DNA from 3 places in the Nonomuraea marmarensis genome. Region 3 is predicted to be linked to each of the others. Evidence: riboswitches for the same ligand, from Rfam matches in the RefSeq annotation. Region 3 holds a riboswitch; each other region holds the start of a gene.

Region 1 (6,349 bases), on a different contig from region 3:
GCTGATGGCGGCGGTACTCTCCTGCGCTGCCCTGAGCTACCGGTTCATCGAGCAGCCGGCTCAGACACTCGGCCGTCGCCTGGCCCACTTGGCTACTCGAAGACGAGGCGAGACGACCGGTTGACCCAAACCGTTCCGGTCGCACCTTCGCGGAGTCTCAATGCCCACGCAAGCGCGTCGTCACCGACCATTGCGACGGTGAGATCTCCTATCGACCCAGCCGGCGGCATGTGCTCGGCCAGAGCGGCCCCGGAGACGGCGACAACGTCTACATCGACTTCACCGTCGCCTGTAACCCCTCCGCAGCGATCGTTCATGGGTTGATGCGTGAGCTCGCCGAGCACCAGAATCAGGGGGCCGCGATCACCGTGAGCATCGATCGCATGCGAGAACTGCTCACGCGCCCAGAGATCACCTATTTGATCGCGGAGAGGGGCGTCGAGTCCCGCGCCGCCGGGGAGTCATGATGGGCCGCGCTCGGCCGGCAACACAGGGGAGCCCTCCGGCGGGAACGGGTCGTTGCCGGGCGCGATGGCGCTGGTCGCGGACCTTGTCATCGGTTGTCCCTGCAGAAAGTCAGTGGAGATGGACGCCTTCGGGCAGGTGCGCCTTGCCCTTCGGGACGAGCGCGACCGCGATGAGTGCGGCGACGACCGCCGCGCCCGCCGCCACCGCGTACGCGGCAGGGAAACCGCTGGCCGTGCCGGCCTCGATGCCGCGAGCTGCGATCGCGGATACGACCGCGACGCCGACTGACCCACCGACCTCGTGGAAGGTGTTGACCACGCCGGAAGCCAGTCCCGCCTCGTGTTGAGAGACGTATCCGAGCGCGGTGGTGGTGGCGGCGACGAACGTCAGGACGATGCCGCCCGCGCCGATCGCCAGGCCGGTGATGACCCCGGCGGTGCCGTCCACCAGGGCGAGGACGGTCGCGCCGGCGGCGGCCAGCAGTAGTCCGCTGACGGCGGCCCCCCGCGCGCCGTGCCGATGGATGACGTGCCCGGCCAGGTGCCCGACAGCCCCGGTCGCGAGCGCCACCGGCACGAACAGGAGCCCGGTGACCAGCGCGGGCATGCCCTGCACCCGCTGCAGGTAGAGCGAGCCGAGGAAGACCATGGCCAGCAGCAGCGCGGTGGCGGCGAGCATCAGGAACGCGCCGGTGGCGACCGGCCGGCGGGCCAGGATCCGCACGTCCATCAACGGTTCGGCGGTGGCTCGCTCGACCACCGCGAACAGAACGTATCCCGCCAGGGCGCCACCGAGCGCGAGCAGGGTCGTGGCCGACCCCCATCCGGAGTCGCCCACGTTGACCAGGCCGTAGACGAGGGCCGCGGTCGACCCGGTGGCCAGGACGGCGCCGGGCAGGTCGATGCGCCGCCGGCGCGCGGGACGGTGCGCGGCGACCATGCGGGGCAGCAGAACCAGCACGGCCAGCCCGACCGGGACGTTGATGAAGAACACCCAGCGCCAGCCGGGCCATGCGGTCAGCAGCCCGCCGAGCAGCGCGCCCGCCGCGAATCCGGCTCCGCCGAGCGCCGCCCATGCGCCGAGCGCTTTGCCGCGTTCGGCGCCGTGGAAGGTGCGGGTGATGGTGGCCAGCGCGGACGGGGACAGCAGCGCCGCGCCCACGCCCTGGGCGAGCCGTCCGCCGATCAGTACGGGCCCGCTGGTGGCCAGGCCCGTGACCAGCGAGGCGAGGGTGAACAGGGTCAGGCCGGCCAGCAGGATCCGGCGCGTGCCGTAGGCGTCCCCCAGGCGGCCGCCGAGCAACATGAGCCCGCCGAAGCACAGCGTGTAGGCGGTGACGGCCCAGGTGAGCCAGGCGCGGTCGAGGTCCAGGCCGGAGCCGATGCTCGGCAGCGCCACGTTGATCACCGTAACGTCCAGGATCAGCATGAACTGGGCGACGCAGAGCAGCACGAGAGCGATCCACCGCCGCGAGTCCGGCACCGCTTGCGTGGCTGAGTCAGTCACGAGGCCTCCGTAAGTAAACACTGATGTTCGACTTACTGTAGCCCCTTATGGCCAAAACCTGAACACTCTTGTACGAATTAGCTGCTCGCGCGGCGCGTGCCGTACGACCACCTCGCCCCGCTCGACGTCCAGGCCGACGCCCTTGAGCACCTCCAGTTCGCCGAAGCGCTTGCGCAGCCCGCGGACACTGATCGGTCGGCGCGGGGCACCCAAGGGGCGGGCCGCGCGTCCAGACACTCTGGCTACTTACGGCCCAGGGCGCGGAGTTGGTCCAGGCTCACGGAGGAGACGTTCTGGTCCACCGGGCTGTCGGTGTACTGGTGGATGGTCCACGTCTTCCACGGCGGGGGTGGCGTGACCGTACCTTTGGCCTTGCTGTAGTGGGCGACCCACAGCGGATACTGGCCGAGGCCTTGACCGTATTTGCTGGCGAAGTTCCAGCCGGAGTAGAACAACGGGGTGACGCCGGTCTTGGCCTTCACCCGCTCCAGCCACGTCTTGGCCCAAGCGTTGACGTAGGCCGCGGGTTTGCCGTCGGTGGTCTCCAGGTCCAGGGCCAGGAGGTCACCGGGCTTGGCCGGCTGCTTGTTCACCACGGACAGGAAGAAGTCGGCCTCGGCGACGGGGTCGTTGGCCGGGCGACCGTAGTGGTAGGCGCCGCGCACCATGTTCTGCCCGGCCATCTCGGCCCAGTGGCGGGCGAAGGCGCGGTCGGTGAAGTCGGTGCCCTCGGTCGCCTTGACGATGCCGAACTCCGCGCCACTGGCAGCCCAGTCGTGCGCCGGCTCGTAGTTGGAGACGTCCTGGCCGTAGGCGAACTCATGGGCATGCGCGGAACTGGCGACGGACGCACCAGCCACGGCGGTGATCATGGTCAGCAAGGCGGTCGCCGCGAGCTTACGCACGATTCCGGGAGTGGCCATTCGGGCGATGTTGATCTTCGGGGCTGGGGTAGGACGGTGGTCGGCCATCGGTAGGGAGTTCTCCTTGCTTCCATACCGCTTACCGGGTTAGCTGACGGGTTCGGGCGTGGAAGCTGCCCTATGGCACTATCCGTGCCAATTCACCCCAAGTAGTACGAACGGGTCCCCGGTTCCGCCCGCAGGCGGACTCAGCGGTCACAGGCGCGCCTGCGATGTCATGCGATGCTCAAAGTAGCGACCGGACAAACCGGATGTATTTCGCAGAAGATAACGTATTAACCAAAAGCCTGACAAGTAGACAAACCGCAAGTTTTGCGAGTGCGACATCACAGTCGTGTAGGCGAGAACCCGGTGGCGCTGCAGCGCCTGAAGCACCTTGCGAACCGAGACGGGCTTCCGGCACCGTCCGCTCCGGGACCGATCAGCAACTTCGTGGCCGGCGATTCGATGTGGCTGAGCAGGGGCGCCTTCTGTACCGGCCCGAAGTCCATGCCGCCGTTGCCTTGCTCTGGCCGAAGGCCCAGGCTGATCTCCTGCGTGGCAAGTGGCGCTTCCTACTATCCTGCCTAATAGCTGATGCCTGCCGGTGCGAGGGGCGTGGCCCCCTCGCGGTGGCGGCCCGGCTCACACTCGCACGTGTGGCGGGGAGGATACGGAGATCCGCTCGGCCACCATGGACTGGAAATGGGAACAGCTGGTGAAGTCCTCGTGGTCGCAGTCCAGTGCGCAGTCGATGAGCTCGAGCGACGCCTGCGCCTCGGCGATGCGCCGGGCGAGCTCCGCCCGACGGCGCAGCAGGACACCACGCCGTTCCGCCGCGTCCGAGGTGGTCATCATCTCGCGGATGTCGTCGAGGCTGAATCCGGCTTCCTTGGCGCGCAGGATCACGGCCACCCGGTAGAGGTCGTCGGGCCCGTATCGGCGGCGTTCCCCGCCGATCCGGGCCGGGCAGAGCAGGCCCATGGCCTCCCAGTGCCTCAGGACATGCGTGGCCAGCCCGAACCGCTCCGCGATGTCGCCGATGCTCATGGTCGCATTTGACTTCATGCCGACATTAAGTCGCATGCTGGCTCGCATGTCCAAAACGACGGAACACATGGAATCATTCATTCAGCTGCTCGACGTCGTCGACGCGTTGCCGGGGGCGGTCGCGTTGCGGGCGCGCTCGTCCGAGCTGCTCGGCCTCCCGGACGGCGCGGCCGTGGTGGACGTGGGCTGCGGCGCGGGACGTGCGGTACACGAGCTGGGGGAGCGCGGGGCGCGGGCGATCGGCGTGGACGTCAGCGAGGAGATGATCGCGGTGGCCCGCCGTCGGTGGCCGCAGGCCGACTTCCGGATCGGCGACGCCTTCGGCCTGCCGCTCGAGGACGGCGAGGTCGCCGGGTATCGAGCCGAGAAGGTCTTCCACGAGCTCGCCGACGCGGCCAAGGCGCTGGAGGAGGCCAAGCGGGTGCTCGCTCCGGGCGGTCGCGTCGTGCTCATCGGGCAGGACTGGGACACCTTCGTCATCGACTCCGACGACCCGGCGCTCACCCGGACCATCGTGCACGCCCGCGCCGACCTGACCGCCAATCCGCGGGCGGCCCGCCGTTACCGCAACCTGCTGCTCGACACCGGGTTCGAGGACGTCGCGGTGGAGGCGCACATGAGCGTCTTCACCGACGCGGCCATGCTGCCCATGCTCACCGGCATCGCGGAGGGCGCCCGTGCGGCCGGAGCCGTCACCCCTGAGCAGGAAGCGGCGTGGGTGAGCGAGCAGAAGGAACGAGCCCAGGCAGGTCGCATGTTCCTGGCGTTGCCGATCTTCATGGCCTCGGCCTCGCGACCTGAGGAGTAGCGCACGCGCCGCGGCGGTTCGCGAGCTCGCCAAGGCCGCGCATCATGCCGGAGGTCTACCGGAGTCGGCGGACGCCGGCGTGACCGGCAGGCCGCGTCACCGGGGCAGCGGGCAGGCGGCCCATCCGATGGTGCCGAGCCGGCCGTCGCCGGCCGTACACCATCCGCAGCTGCGGCACCGCGGGGTGATCGCCGAGGTCGAGCACCCCTCGCTCGGCTCCGTGCCCCTGCCCGGCGTCACCGTGAAACTGTCCAGGACACCTGGCTCCGTACGGCTCCCGCCGCCTCGTCTCGGCGAGCACACGGCAGAGGTCCTGGCCGAGTGGCTCCAGGACTAGGACGTCGGTGAAGCTGCCGAGGCCGTACCTGGTATTCGGGCGGATATGTCGTCGATCAACCGACTTGTCCTGTATTTTGATCATTCATCATGGTGAAACCGGAGCGGTGCTAGCTTGACTCAAGCTCTTCCGGGTGAATCAACAAAGCACCCTGCATCGCAGGGGTTTCCTCGCCCTGGCGGGCGGCGCCCTCGGCGTCCTGGCGGTCGGGCAGATCGCCCAACCCGCGATGGCGCACGCCGACGATGTGGACGCGGTCCCGTTCACCCTGGGGGTGGCCTCCGGCGATCCCGATCATCACAGTGTCGTGTTGTGGACCCGTCTCGTCGCCGATCCGCTGAACGCCGAGACCGGGGGCATGCCGGCCGAGCCGGTCGAGGTCTTATGGGAGGTGGCCCGCGACGACGCCTTCCGGCACGTGGTGCGGCGCGGTTCGGTGACCGCGGTGCCCGAATCCGTGCACACGGTGCACGTGGTCGTGGACGACCTGGCGCCGGATCGGTGGTACTGGTACCGGTTCAAGGCCGGTGACACCTACAGCCGGACCGGCCGGACCCGCACGATGCCGCCGCCCGGGGCCAAGGCGGACCACATGCGGTTCGCCTTCGTCTCCTGCCAGTCGTGGGCCGGCGGCCCCTACCCGGCCTACCGCGACCTGGCCGAGCAGGACGTCGACTTCGTCCTGCACCTCGGCGACTACATCTACGAGACCGCCAACGGCGGCCTGACCGAGTTCCGCCGGCTGCACGCGCTCTACAAGACCTCGCCGCACCTGCGCGCCGCGCACGCCCGTTTCCCCTTCTTCCTGACCTGGGACGACCACGAGGTCCAGAACAACTACGCGGGCGACATCCAGGGCGGCGCCGGGGACGGCAGACCCTTCCTGGAGCGGCGCGCGAACGGCTATCAGGCGTACTACGAGCACCTGCCGATGCGCCCCGCCCAGCAGCCGCACGGCCCGGACGCCCTCATGTACCGGCGGTTCGACTTCGGCAGGCTGGCCGAGTTCAGCATCCTGGACACCCGGCAGTACCGCAGCGACCAGCCGTGTGGCGACGGCCGCAAGGCCCCGTGCGCGGAGACGGCGGACCCGGCCCGCACGATGACCGGGCCGGAGCAGGAGCAGTGGCTGCTTTCCGGCCTGGGCCGGTCCAAAGCCCGCTGGAACGTCGTCGCGCAGCAGACCATCATGGCCCAGTTCGACTACGACCTCGGCCCCGGCAAGATCGTCAACCTGGACGAGTGGGACGGCTACCCGGCCGCGAGGTCCCGCATCCT
Region 2 (6,349 bases), on a different contig from region 3:
AACCGCTGGTAGTGGTGGCGCTCGTTGTGCGTCTGCCGCTCGTCCTCAAGGGCGCGCAGCTTGACCACCACGTCCAGCTCGGGCCGCCGCCCGGCCAGCTCGGCCAGCGACGTCAGGATCCGCTCGCGCTGCTCCCGCTCGCGCGGCACCTTGGCCTGGGTGGCGAACACGACCCGGTTCCCGCCATGGGAGATCGCCTGCGGGCGCAGGAACGGCAGCCTGGCCAGGCCCACCGCCCCGCCCCCGCCGAGCCGGGTGGCGATCTCGCCGAACTCGGCCACCTCCCGCTCGCTGTGCACCACGAACAGGTCGCAGCCGCTGCGGAACACCCACGCCTTCTCCGTGGCCGGCACCGAGATGCCCGGCAGCCCGCTGACGAACACCGGGCGCGGCCGCAGCCCCGCGAACACCTCCGCCACCAGCACGTCCACCACCGGACCCGTGCAGGCCACGAGGATCACGTCGGGCTGCGTACGCTCCGCGACCCGCCGCAAAGACCGCGCGGACAGCACCGGCGGCGCCTCCCGCCCGCCCACGGCGGCGGCGATCTGCTCCGGCGAGGGCGCGATCGGCGTGCGCACCACCACCAACTCCGTCACGCAGCCCGCGGGCAGGTCACCGAGCAGGCAGGCCGCCCATTTCAAGTACGAGTCGGAGTCGGCAACCGCCAACACTTTCAACCGGACACTCCAGTCAGATGTGAGCGAAGGGCGGGAGCCGCCCTGCTGGTCCACCAGTCATCGGGAACGTCCACGGGCTCGACGGCGACACCGCGCGGGCCGAGCAGCACCCGCAGCGAGGTGATCGCGGTGGAGGGGAGGCTGAGAACCCGCTGGCCCGCGTCCAGGCCGCGCAGGGTCAGCTCGGCGGGCGCGCCGGCGTCGTGGACGGTGATGCCGGGGCGCTCCCGGATCAGCGCCAGGTCCACGGGGTCCTCGCGGCGGTGCGGGTAGTAGGCGAGCGGCTCCTGCGAGGCCAGGTTCGTCAGCCAGCGCAAGTAGCGGTCGCGATGCACGAGGCCGTTGCGGACGAGCGAGGTGCCGAGCACGACCGTGCGCTCGGCGGGTCCCTCGGCGCTCGGCGGCTGGGCCCGCAACCAGGAGAAGTCGTGGCGTACGAGATCGATGCCGGCCTGCCGGACCGATTCTTCGAGCTTGTCGTCCACGGCCAGGGCGGTGAAGACGGAGACCCTGCTCATGCGCAGGCGCAGCGCGGCCGCCAGGCCGAGCGCGGCGCGCAGCCTGGTCGGCTCCGCGCGGGCCCGCAGCAGCGGCTTGTACGGCCCCGCGGCCAGCAGTTCGAGCAGCCGGATCGTGGCCAGCCCGTCGTCCACGATGACGATGCGGCCGGGGTTGGAGACGAGCCAGCGCAGCTGCACCTTGCCGGAGAAGGCGTCGCCGACGGCCTGCACGCGCCGGGGCATGCGCTCACGCGGCTCGGCCATGATCAGGCCGTCGGGCAGCCCGAGACGGCCCAGCTCCTTACGCGTGGCCTTCAGCGCCCGCAGACCCGCGCGCGGCACGACGACCGTCGCGGGACCGAGCAGCCCGGCATGGTGAGCCTCGACGGCGCACAGCATCTGGAGCGGGGACTCCACCCAGGCCGACGCCTGTTCGACCACTCGTTGCCCTCCCAGCCGGGTGATGGCCCGTTCACGACCGCTTCAAGCTAGCCCGGCCGCCTTAAGCCCTCAGAAACTCGACATGAACAATGGAGGGTATGAACTCGCTCATGCTCAACACCGACGGCGTGCAGATCCCGCAGCTGGGCTTCGGCGTCTGGCAGGTCCCCGCCGACGAGGCCGAGCAGGCCGTGGCGACCGCGCTGAAGGCCGGCTACCGGCACGTCGACACCGCCGCCGCCTATGACAACGAAGAGGGTGTGGGGCGGGCCGTGCGCGCCAGCGGGCTGCCGCGCCAGAAGGTGTTCGTCACCACCAAGTTGTGGAACGCCGACCACACCCGCGCGGCGGAGGCCTTCGACGAATGCCTGGCCAGGCTGGGCCTGGACTATGTCGACCTGTTCCTCATCCACTGGCCGGTGCCCGGGCAGGGCAGGTACGTGCAGGCGTGGAAGGAGATGGAGAAGATCTACCGCGACGGGCGGGCGAAGGCCATTGGCACGTCCAACTTCACCGTCTCGACGCTCACCCGGCTGATGGACGAGGCCGACATCACGCCGTCCATCAACCAGATCGAGCTGCACCCGTACCTGCAGCAGCGGGAGCTGCGGGCCTTCCACGAGGCCAACGGCATCCTCACCGAGGCGTGGAGCCCGCTCGGGCAGGGCAAGGGGCTGCTCGGGGACCCGGCGCTGGCGGTGCTGTCGGCCAAGTACGGCAAGACCCCCGCGCAGATCGTGCTCCGCTGGCACCTGCAGCTCGGCAACGTGGTCATCCCCAAGTCCGTGACCCCGTCGCGGATCGCCGAGAACATCGAGGTTTTCGACTTCATCCTCGACGCCGAGGACATGGCCGCCATCGGCGCGATGAACAAGGGCCGGCGCATCGGGCCTGACCCCGACACGTTCAACATGACCTGATAGGTCTATGCTCCTCCCCCGTGCGGGATTTTGCGTGGGGAATTGCGGCAACGGGCGGTATCGCCCGTACGGTCGGGGCGGCCATCGTGGCCGAGCCGGGGATGCGGGTGGCCGCCGTCGGGTCCAGGGTGTTGAGCCGGGCGCAGTCCCTGGCCGCCGCGCTGGGGGCGGAGTCGGCGTACGACTCCTATGAGCGGCTGTGCGCCGACCCGGCGGTGGACGCGATCTACGTGGCGACGCCGCACGCCCAGCACCTGGAGGTGGCCGAGGCGGCGATCGCCGCGGGCAAGGCCGTGTTGTGCGAGAAGCCCCTCGCCGCGACCGTGGCCGACGCGGAGAAGATGGTACGCCTGGCGCGCGAGGCACGGGTGTTCCTGATGGAAGCCATGTGGATGCGGTTCAACCCGCTCATCCAGCGCGTCGCGGCCGATCCGCGCTTCGGAGACCTCCGCTCGGTGCAGGCGTCCTTCGGCTTCACCCTCCCCTACGACCCCGCGCACCGCCTGTGGGCGCCGGAGCTGGGCGGCGGGGCCCTGCTCGACCTGGGGATCTACCCGTTCGGGCTGGCCCAGCTGCTCCTCGGCCTGCCCGCTGACCTGCGCGTCACCGGCTCCCTGGCGCCCAACGGGGTGGACGCGGAGGCGGCCGGGGTGTTGCTCTACCCCGGCGGCAGGCGGGCTCTCGTGGAGACCTCGTTGCTGGGGAATTACCCGAACAACGCCACCGTTGTCGGCACGGGCATGCGGGCGGACATCCAGGCGCCGTTCTGGGCGCCGCAGCAGATTTTACTTTCCGGGCCCTCCATGGAGCCGGAGGAGCATCTGCTCGATCCGGCGGACAACGGATACGCCGGAGAGTTGCGCGAAGTCCGCGCCGCCACGGCCGAAGGCAGGACCGAATCCTCGATCATGCCCCTTGACGAGTCCCTCGCGATGATGGGGCTGCTGGCCAACGCCCGGACGCAACTCGGCTAAGTGGGCTTTATCCAGTTGTAATCCACTTGCCGCATGTATTACCTTATGAGGCATATCAGGGCAGATGTCCGATTTTTCGGGCAATGTCCAACCATCGTACGAACGATCACAGGACGGTCCTGTGACCGCTGAATCCGCCTCAGGGCGGAACCGGGGACCCAGGTCCTTGGGGTGAATCGGCACTCCGGTGCCGTAGGGCAGCTTCCACGTCCGAACCCGTCAGCTAACCCGGTAAGCGGCATGGAAGCAAGGAGTAACCCCCTCGATGGCAAAACACTGTTTCAGCCGTACCTCGAAGACCAACATCGCTCGCGCCCTGCTCGGCGCCACCGTCATCGCCTCGGCCCTCGGCGGCCAGGCTGCCGTGGCCAGCGCCGACACGGCGCAGCGGCCGGCCGCCGTCGCCGACCACGACATCAAGTCCGGGCAGGCCAAGGTCAACGTCACCGCCGCCCAGGTCCTGGCCGTCGCCAAGTCCCAGGTCGGCACCTCGGAGAACGCCGCCGGTGGCGGCACCAAGTACCAGGACTGGTACGCCGCCTCGCCGCGAGCCGCCGAGACCGTCGCCCGCGACGGCGGGACCAGGACCGACTACCTGAACGGCGCCTGGTGCGCGATGTTCGTCTCCTGGGTCGGCAACCAGAGCGGCGCCCACTCGCAGATCGGCGCGGACGCCTACACCGTCGCCTACGCCAAGTGGTTCGAGGGCACCCACCGCTTCGGCACCGTCGCCAAGCCCGGCGCCGTCGTCTTCTTCGCCTGGAACGGCGGCAAGGACCTCACCGACATCCGGCACGTCGGGTTCGTGGTGAAGGACAACCAGAACGGCACCATCTCCACGATCGAGGGCAACACCGGCAACGGCAAGGTCGAGGAGCGCGTCCGTCCGAAGTCGGATGTCGTCGGCTACGGCTATCCGGAGTACGCCGCCTGAGCCTGACGGGCTCCTGGCCTTCCAGCCGCGAACGAGCGCGCGTCCCGCACGGGACGTGCGCTCGCCGCGTTCCCGGGCCCTGAGGTGGGCGGTCTGACCCGCTTTGCGGAGACAGCGTCGTCTGGCGGCATGGTTTGCGGGTGCGGCGCGACGGTTACGAGTACCGCGTGAGGCGCGCGTTGCGGTGGGTCGCCGACGCGTTGTTCCCCCGCGGCGCGAACCGGCACGACGTCCTGCCTGCCCTGCTGATCCTGCTGACCATCGTGACCGGCCTCGTCGACGCCGTCAGCTTCCTCGGCCTGAACCGGGTCTTCGTCGCCAACATGACCGGCAACGTGGTCTTCCTCGGCTTCGCCCTGGCCGGAGAGCCCCAGCTGTCGGTATGGGCCCCGCCGCTGGCCGTCGCCGGCTTCACCGCCGGGGCATGGAGCGCGGGACGCCTGGCCCGGCGGATGCGGAACGCGCGGCGGGAGTTCGTCGCCCTCACCGCCGCGCACGCGCTCCTCGTCGCCGCCGCCCTCGTCGTGGCTCAGGTGGCCGGTCACCGGGACGCCATGGCGCAGGCGCCGCTCATCGGCCTGCTCGCCTACGGCATGGGCGTGCAGAACGCGACCGTGCGCAGGCTGGGAGTGCCCGACATGATCACCACCAACGTCCTCACCACCATCCTCACCGGCCTGGCCGCCGATCCGCCGATGTGGGCGGCCTGGCGCCGGGCCGTGTCGGTCGTCGCGATGTTCGCCGGCGCGCTGGCCGGCGCCGTGCTGTACCTGAAAGCCGGTCCGGTGCCGCCGCTGGCGGTGGCCTTGGCCCTGCTCGCGGCCGTCACCGTCGCGGCCCGCCCGCCGAAGGCTCGATGACCCTCCTGAGCGACCGCCTTTACGTTGTAGATTTCTCGGCAACCGGTGCCGCCCGGCTCTTCACGAAATAGATTTCCGGCGGACGTGTCGATCCGCCACGGAGTCGTTCGACGCGTTGATGAGACCGGCCGCGGCCGGTGCGGACGAAAGGGAGACGACTTCGATGAAGTTCATGATCGTGGGCAAGGCCAACGCGGACACCGAGGCCGGGGTGCTGCCCAGCCAGGAGCTGGTCGACAACATGCACGCCTACAACGAGTCGCTGGCCAAGGCGGGGGTGCTGCTGGCCGGCGAAGGGCTCTACCCGAGCTCGCACGGGGCCCAGATCGCCTACAGCGGCGGCAAGGCGAGCGTGATCGACGGGCCGTTCGCCGAGGCCAAGGAGCTCATCGCCGGGTTCTGGCTGATCCAGGTGAAGTCCAGGGAGGAGGCCATCGAGTGGGCCCTGCGCGTCCCGGTGCCGCCGGGGCATGACGGGATCGGGCTGGATGTGTGGCGGGTGTTCGACGCCTCGGACGTACCGGACGAGTCGCTGCCGCAGGAGGCGCGCGAGCGCGAAGAGGCCCTCCGCGAGCGCCTCGGCGCCGACCGCCCCAACGGCTGACCTTACGACCGCCGCCCGCTCGGCTCCGGCCGCGTGACCGCCGGCCGTCAGGCCATCATCCGACCGGGCACTGCCCGTTCGGCCGGACGGGCGGCGGCCGTCCGGACCGGGGGCGTGGGTTGCGGGGCGGGGGTTTGTGCTGGTCTCATGGGCCGGTGATGGCTTCCGACACGCACCGCGCGATCGAGGCGGTATGGCGGATCGAGGCGGCCCGGCTCATCGCCGGGCTGGCCCGGCTGGTGCGCGACGTCGGCCTCGCCGAGGAGCTGGCGCAGGACGCGCTGGTGGCCGCCCTGGAGCAGTGGCCGGAGTCCGGTGTGCCGCGCAACCCCGGCGCCTGGCTGATGACCGTGTCCAAACGCCGCGCCATCGACCTGATCCGCAGGAACGAACGCCTCGAACGCAACCTTGTCGAGCTCGGCCACCGCCTCGAGAA
Region 3 (6,349 bases):
CCATGTCGGGCGGCGGCGTGAACCCCAGCCCGCCGATCTGCATCCCCGAGTCCAGCAGCAGCGCCGCGTCCAGCTCGCCGCCGGCCACCTCGGCCAGCAGCGACTGCCTGGTGCGCGAGCGTACGTCCACCTCCAGGTCGGGGCGGCGTTCCGAGAGGCGGCGGATCACGGCGGGCAGCTTGGCCGCGGCCAGCATCTCCAGCGCGCCGATCCGCACCCGGCGGCGGCGTCCGGTGACGGCGCGGCGTACGTCGTCGGCATGGTCGAGCAGGCCCTGCGCCCGGGGCAGCAACGTGGCGCCCGGCTCGGTCAGCCGCATGCCCTGAGGCGTGCGCTCGAAGAGCGCCACGCCGAGGCTCCGCTCCAGCCTGCGCACCTGCTCCGACACCGACGCGGGGGCGAGGCCGAGGCTGGTCGCCGCCCCGGTGACGGTGCCCGCCCCGGCCACCGCCACGAACCCCCGCAACTGACGCAATTCCATGGATGTCAGCATACGGTTCTCCCGAACGCTCCCTGCGGTTGTGCCTGTTGAGGGGATATGTCGTGGTTAATCAGGCTGTGGCGCATGCGAATGTTCGGTTTCTCCCTCGCCTACTTCCTGGTGATCCTCGACACCACCGTGCTCACGATCGCGCTGCCCGACCTGCGGGCCTCGCTCGGCGGCTCGCTGGCCGGTCAGCAATGGGCCGTGAACGCCTACACGGTCGCCTTCGCCGCCGCCCTGCTCACCGGGGGAGCGGTGGCCGACAGGTACGGCGCGGCCCGGATCTTCAAGGTGGGCGTGGCGGCGTTCGGCGTGATCTCGCTGCTGAGCGCCGCGGCGCCGAACCTGGGCGCGCTGATCGCGCTGCGGGCCCTGCTCGGCGTGGCGGGCGCGCTCTGCACGGGCGGCTCGCTCGGCCTGCTCGCCCAGCTCTTCCCCGACCCGGCCGCCCGTGCCCGCGCCACCGGCCTGTGGGCGGCCATCACCGGCAGCGCGCTCGCGGCCGGCCCCCTGCTCGGCGGCCTCCTGGTGGACCTGTACGGGTGGCGCGCCGTCTTCCTGCTCAACCCACCCCTCGCCCTGATCAGCCTGCTGGCCATGCGCAAGGTCCGCTCGCCGCGTGGCCTGCGGCGCATCGACTGGCCGGTACAAGCGCTGGCCTGCGCCTTCCTGGGCCTGGTGGCGGATGCGCTGATCGGCTCCTCTTTCCCGGCGGGCGTTCTGGCGGCGGCCGTCCTGGTCTCGCTGGTGCTCGCGGAGCGCCGCAGCCACGCCCCGGCGCTGCCTGGGGGCCTGCTCGCCGCCACCTGGCCGGAGCTGCTCGCGGGCCTGGTGGCGAACTTCGCCTTCTCCGGCGCTCTGTTCGTCCTCACCCTCCTGCTCCAGGACACCCGTCACCTCAGCCCGATGGCCGCCGGGCTGGCCTTCCTGCCGCTCACGCTCCCCATGACGGTGAACCCGCTGCTCACCGGCCGCCTGGTGGCCCGCCACGGTCCCCGGCCGCCGATCCTCGGGGGTCTCGCCCTGCTCGCGATCGGCCTGACGGGCGTCGCCCTCACCGACGTTCTGGCGCCCTGGCTGGTGGTGATGGGCTTCGGGTTGTCGTTCGTGCTGCCCGCGTTGATGGCGGGCATGGTCAACAGCGCTCCGCCGGGCACGGCGGGCACGGCGGGAGGCGTCCTGAACGCGTTCCGCCAGGTCGGCGCCACCCTCGGCGTGGCGGTCATGGGCGTCATCGGCCGGCCCCTGCTGGCGGCGGCCATCCTGACGGCGGTGACCTGCGCCTGCTACGCGCTGGCCGCCCGCCGCGCCCGCGCCGCCAACCCCGCCATCCCCGCCTGACCCGGAGGCGAGGATGCGGGTATCGTGATCGGCCCGTGCTCCCCGGCCGCGATGACGAGGTGACCATGTATTTCCAGCATTCCGATGCCATCTGGCGGGACTTTCCCGAGCTGGCGCCCGGGTTGATCTTCGCGCCGGGCATCTCCACGGACGTCTCCGTCGACGACCGGCTCGCCCGGTTCGGCGAGATCGCCGCCAAGAGGCTCGCCATCGCATCGGAAGGCGAGCTGCCGGAGATCCAGGCGTGGCGGCGGGCGTTCTCGAAGATGGGCCTCAAGCCGACCCGATATCGGTGCGCCTCGGAGTCGCTGCTGCGCCGCTTCAGGAAAGAGGGATCTCTGCCGCGCCTGCATCCCGTGATCGACCTGTGCAACGCGGTCTCCATCGCGTACGCCATCCCGGTGGCAGTGTTCGACGCCTCCCGGATCTCGGAGTATGTGGAAGTGCGGCATGCGGCGGGCGACGAGACATACCTGACCTTCTCCGGCGAGACGGAGCACCCGCCGGCCGGGGAGGTCATCTTCGCGGACGCCCTCGGGAACGCGCATGCCCGCCGCTGGACCAACCGCCAGAGCGGCTATTCGGCCATCCGCGACACGACCACCGACGTCCTGATCGTCGCGGAGGCGCTGCACGACACGGCGCGGCAGGACATCGAGTCCCTCACGGCCACGCTCTCCGACGAGCTGAGCACCCTCTGGCCCGTCACCCCGAAGTCCGCGATCCTGGCCCCGTCCGCGCCCCGGTTCGAGTTCGCGGGGACGTGAGGCCGTAGGAGATCCCTAGCGGGCGCGCTGAAGATGGTCCCGCAGCACCACAGCCTGGTTGTGCTCGGTGTCCTTGGCCGAGTAGAGCAGCGTCACCGGCCCCTTCTCGGCGGCGGCGAGCAACGGTTCGACCGTCTCGGGGTGCTCGGCGAGCTCGGCCCGATAACGCTCGGCGAACTCGGCGAACCGCTCGGGCCGGTGGCCGAACCACTGGCGCAGCTCCTTCGACGGCGCGACGTCCGGCAGCCATCCGTCGAGCCGCAGGTCGTCCTTGCGCACTCCCCGAGGCCACACACGGTCGACGAGGAACACCGCGCCGCGGGCAGGCGCGTGATCGTAGACACGCTGGATGACGATCGGTCCCATGACCGGTTCCTACCCAACCACCTCGTGGCCCGCCCGGTCAGGCGGACTGGCGGCCCAGGTGGCGCAGCTGGTCAGGGGTCAGTACGGAGACGTCCTGGTCGACGGGGTAGTCGGAGTACTGGTGGATGGTCCAGGACTTCCAGTCGGCGGGCGGGGTCACCATCCCCTTGGCCTTGCCGTAGTGGGCGACCCACAACGGATATTCGGACAGGCCCTTGCCGTAGATGTTGGCGAAGCGCCAGCCGCTGTAGAACATCGGGGTGATCCCGGTCTTGGCCTTCACGTGCGACAGCCACGCCTTTTCCCAGGCGTTGACCTCGGCGACGGACTTGCCGTCGGTCGTCTCCATGTCGAGGACCAGCAGGTCCCCGCTCTTGGCGGGCTGGGCGTTCACCACGGACAGGAAGTGGTCGGCCTCGGCGATGGGGTTGTTGCGGGGGTGGCCGTAGTGGTAGGCCCCGCGTACGATGCCCTTCTTGCCCAGCTCCCGCCAGTGCCTGGCGAAGGCGGCGTCGGTGAAGGTCATGCCCTCGGTGGCCTTGATGATGCCGAACTGGGCCGGGCTGGCGTTCCAGTCGTACAGCGGCTGGTAGTTGGAGACGTCCTGGCCGTAGGTGAGCGGCTCCTGCTCCTGCACGGCCGCGTGCGCCGGGCCATGCTCGGCGGTCGACGCGATCGCCGGGCCGGTCACGCTCGCCAGTGTGGTGGCCCCGGCCAGGAGAGCGCCGGCGGCAGAGAGGCTGAGCCGTTTGGAGAGATCGAGCATGGGGGATTTGACTCCTTGCTTCCATGTCGCCTACCGGGTTAGCTGACGGGTTCGGGCTTGGAAGTGCCCTACGGGCGCAGCCTGGGCTGGCGTCCGATTCACCCCGGGATAAAGGCGGGTCCCCGGCTCCGTGATGTGCGGATTCGGCCTGTCAACGATGCGGCAACGATCCGGCGAGTGCTCGCCAAAACGTGGGCCGTAATGCTGAAAAAGGTATATATGCCCCCATAATCATTGCAAGTGGGGCAAATCCCCTCGCAATGTACGCGTACTCGCGTAAACCCTGAATCGCCGTACCTGTAGGGATTTCAGGGCTTTGGCAAAATCTTCGGCGCGGTACGCGAGCCCGGGACCGGGGGACATTCGTGACCTCTCCGCTCGTGGCGGGAGGTGCCGGTGGGGTTCACGGTGATCGGCTCTCGACCGGCGCTTTCAGTCTTGGTGACTTTCTCGTGGCAACCGAAAGGCCATCGACCGTGCCCTCAACGGGACAGCCGATGGCCTTTTACGGGCTACGGGATCAGATGTCGTAATAGAGCTCGAACTCGTGCGGGTGCGGCCGCAGCCGGATCGGGTCGACCTCGTTCTCCCGCTTGTACGCCACCCACGTCTCGATCAGGTCCGGCGTGAACACGCCGCCCTCGAGCAGGTAGTCGTGGTCCTCCTCCAGCGCCGTGAGCACCTCGGGCAGCGAGCCGGGCACCTGCGGCACCTGGCGGGCCTCCTCCGGCGGCAGCTCGTAGAGGTCCTTGTCGACCGGCTCCGGCGGCTCGATCTTGTTGCGGATGCCGTCGATGCCCGCCATCAGCATCGCCGAGAAGGCGAAGTACGGGTTGCACGACGGGTCCGGCACCCGGAACTCGATGCGCTTGGCCTTCGGGTTGGAGCCCGTGATCGGGATGCGTACGCAGGCCGAGCGGTTGCGCTGGGAGTAGACCAGGTTGACCGGGGCCTCGTAGCCGGGGACCAGGCGGTGGTAGGAGTTGACCGTCGGGTTGGTGAAGGCCAGCAGCGACGGCGCGTGCCTGAGCAGGCCGCCGATGTAGTAGCGGGCCGTGTCGGACAACCCCGCGTAGCCGACCTCGTCGTAGAAGAGCGGCGAGCCGTCCTTCCAGAGCGACTGGTGGCAGTGCATGCCGGAGCCGTTGTCGCCGAAGAGCGGCTTGGGCATGAACGTGACCGTGTGGCCGAATTCGAGCGCGGTGCTCTTGATGATGTACTTGTAGAGCATCAGGTTGTCGGCCGTCTTGAGCAGCGTGCCGAACTTGAAGTCGATCTCCGCCTGACCCGCGGTGCCGACCTCGTGGTGCTGCATCTCGACGTCGATGCCGCACTCGATGAGGTTGCGGACCATCTCCGAGCGCAGGTCGGTGAAGTGGTCCATCGGCGGCACGGGGAAGTAGCCGCCCTTGTAGCGCGGCTTGTAGCCGAGGTTGCCGCCCTCGGTCGCCTTGCCGGTGTTCCAGGCGCCCTCGATGGAGTCGATGTAGTAGTAGCCGGCGTGCTGCTTCGTCTCGAAGCGCACGTCGTCGAAGATATAGAACTCGGCCTCGGGGCCGAAGTAGACCGTGTCGGCGATGCCGGTGCCCCTGAGGTAGTCCTCGGCCTTGCGCGCGACGTTGCGCGGGTCGCGGCTGTAGGCCTCGCCGGTCAGCGGGTCGTGCACGAAGAAGTTCAGATTGAGCGTCTTGTGCTGGCGGAACGGGTCCACCACGGCGCTGGTCGGGTCGGGCAGCAGCAGCATGTCGGACTCGTGGATCGCTTGGAATCCGCGGATCGACGAGCCGTCGAACATGAGTCCGTCTGTGAAGACGCTCGCGCCGAAGTTCTCAACCGGGAAGGTGAAGTGGTGAGTCGTCCCCGGCAGGTCTGTGAACCTGACATCGACGAACTGCACCCCTTCGTCACTGATGAACTTCAGGACGTCGTCGGCGGAGTTGAACACTCTCGAACCTCCCTGGGACTGGCCATCATGCCGACGTTAGGCCGTGGCCGTTTCCGAATGGTGTCTCGTTTGTTTCACACATGTTACGTAGGTCAGGTGCCCTGCGACGCCTCGCAGCCGTCGTCGCTGCTCGGCTCGTCGTCCAGAACGTAGGGATCTGAGGGTGGTCCGGTGGCACCCACCTTGTCCTCAGGCGAATCCTCGTAGTAGGGGTGAATGAACCCGTCCTCCACGTCGCAGCGGGCGGGCGTCGCGCTCGCACCCCACCCGTCCACCCAGACGACGAGCCGGCCGGACTCGCGGTACAACTGCACGCTTCCGGTGGGATGGGTGACGAGCCTGACGGTGGTGGCGGGCTGGCCGGGGCGGTGCACCGCGTAGACGACCAGGTGGTTCAGCTTCACCTCGACCCCGCGCAGGCCGTCTTCCCGGAACGTGCCCAGCGTGGCCTGTCCTCTCACCTTGATGACCTCGGTGGTGAGCTCGGCCGTCTTCGGGGCGAAGCTGTTCACCATGGGCCGGTTGGGCTCCTTCGAGTCGTCCAGGTCATCGCGGAACCAGTCGCGTTGCTCGCGGTCCAGCAACTTGGCGAAGGCGTCCGGATCTCCGCCCAGCAGCGTCTTCTTGTCGAGGTAGGCGGCGGCCAGCAGCTCGCGCGTCCGCTCCAGCCCCTTGGCCAC

What was found. Region 3 has a riboswitch for cyclic di-AMP ahead of ACFLIM_RS00590 (glycoside hydrolase family 25 protein). Riboswitches for the same ligand answer to the same signal wherever they lie in the genome.
Region 1: another riboswitch for cyclic di-AMP. It lies ahead of ACFLIM_RS23825 (glycoside hydrolase family 25 protein); the one in region 3 lies ahead of ACFLIM_RS00590 (glycoside hydrolase family 25 protein).
Region 2: another riboswitch for cyclic di-AMP. It lies ahead of ACFLIM_RS23370 (CHAP domain-containing protein); the one in region 3 lies ahead of ACFLIM_RS00590 (glycoside hydrolase family 25 protein).

The regions. Positions count from the first base shown of each region.
Region 1 is NZ_JBICRM010000014.1:132,932-139,280, forward strand. It holds gene ACFLIM_RS23810 (acyltransferase family protein) at 1-124, shown strand, start outside; gene ACFLIM_RS23815 (hypothetical protein) at 231-467, shown strand; gene ACFLIM_RS23820 (MFS transporter) at 577-1,974, opposite strand; gene ACFLIM_RS23825 (glycoside hydrolase family 25 protein) at 2,217-2,897, opposite strand; cyclic di-AMP (ydaO/yuaA leader) riboswitch at 2,959-3,101, opposite strand; gene ACFLIM_RS23830 (MerR family transcriptional regulator) at 3,522-3,926, opposite strand; gene ACFLIM_RS23835 (methyltransferase domain-containing protein) at 3,994-4,734, shown strand; gene ACFLIM_RS23840 (CoA transferase) at 4,814-5,071, shown strand; gene ACFLIM_RS23845 (alkaline phosphatase D family protein) at 5,205-6,349, shown strand, end outside.
Region 2 is NZ_JBICRM010000014.1:35,065-41,413, reverse strand. It holds gene ACFLIM_RS23390 (DUF6716 putative glycosyltransferase) at 1-674, opposite strand, end outside; gene ACFLIM_RS23385 (hypothetical protein) at 677-1,621, opposite strand; gene ACFLIM_RS23380 (aldo/keto reductase) at 1,720-2,541, shown strand; gene ACFLIM_RS23375 (Gfo/Idh/MocA family protein) at 2,562-3,515, shown strand; cyclic di-AMP (ydaO/yuaA leader) riboswitch at 3,632-3,768, shown strand; gene ACFLIM_RS23370 (CHAP domain-containing protein) at 3,781-4,449, shown strand; gene ACFLIM_RS23365 (YoaK family protein) at 4,590-5,309, shown strand; gene ACFLIM_RS23360 (YciI family protein) at 5,473-5,913, shown strand; gene ACFLIM_RS23355 (RNA polymerase sigma factor) at 6,072-6,349, shown strand, end outside.
Region 3 is NZ_JBICRM010000001.1:107,412-113,760, forward strand. It holds gene ACFLIM_RS00570 (LysR family transcriptional regulator) at 1-481, opposite strand, end outside; gene ACFLIM_RS00575 (MFS transporter) at 566-1,825, shown strand; gene ACFLIM_RS00580 (B3/B4 domain-containing protein) at 1,861-2,592, shown strand; gene ACFLIM_RS00585 (DUF488 domain-containing protein) at 2,608-2,958, opposite strand; gene ACFLIM_RS00590 (glycoside hydrolase family 25 protein) at 2,996-3,724, opposite strand; cyclic di-AMP (ydaO/yuaA leader) riboswitch at 3,737-3,883, opposite strand; gene glnA (type I glutamate--ammonia ligase) at 4,245-5,669, opposite strand; gene ACFLIM_RS00600 (hypothetical protein) at 5,762-6,349, opposite strand, start outside.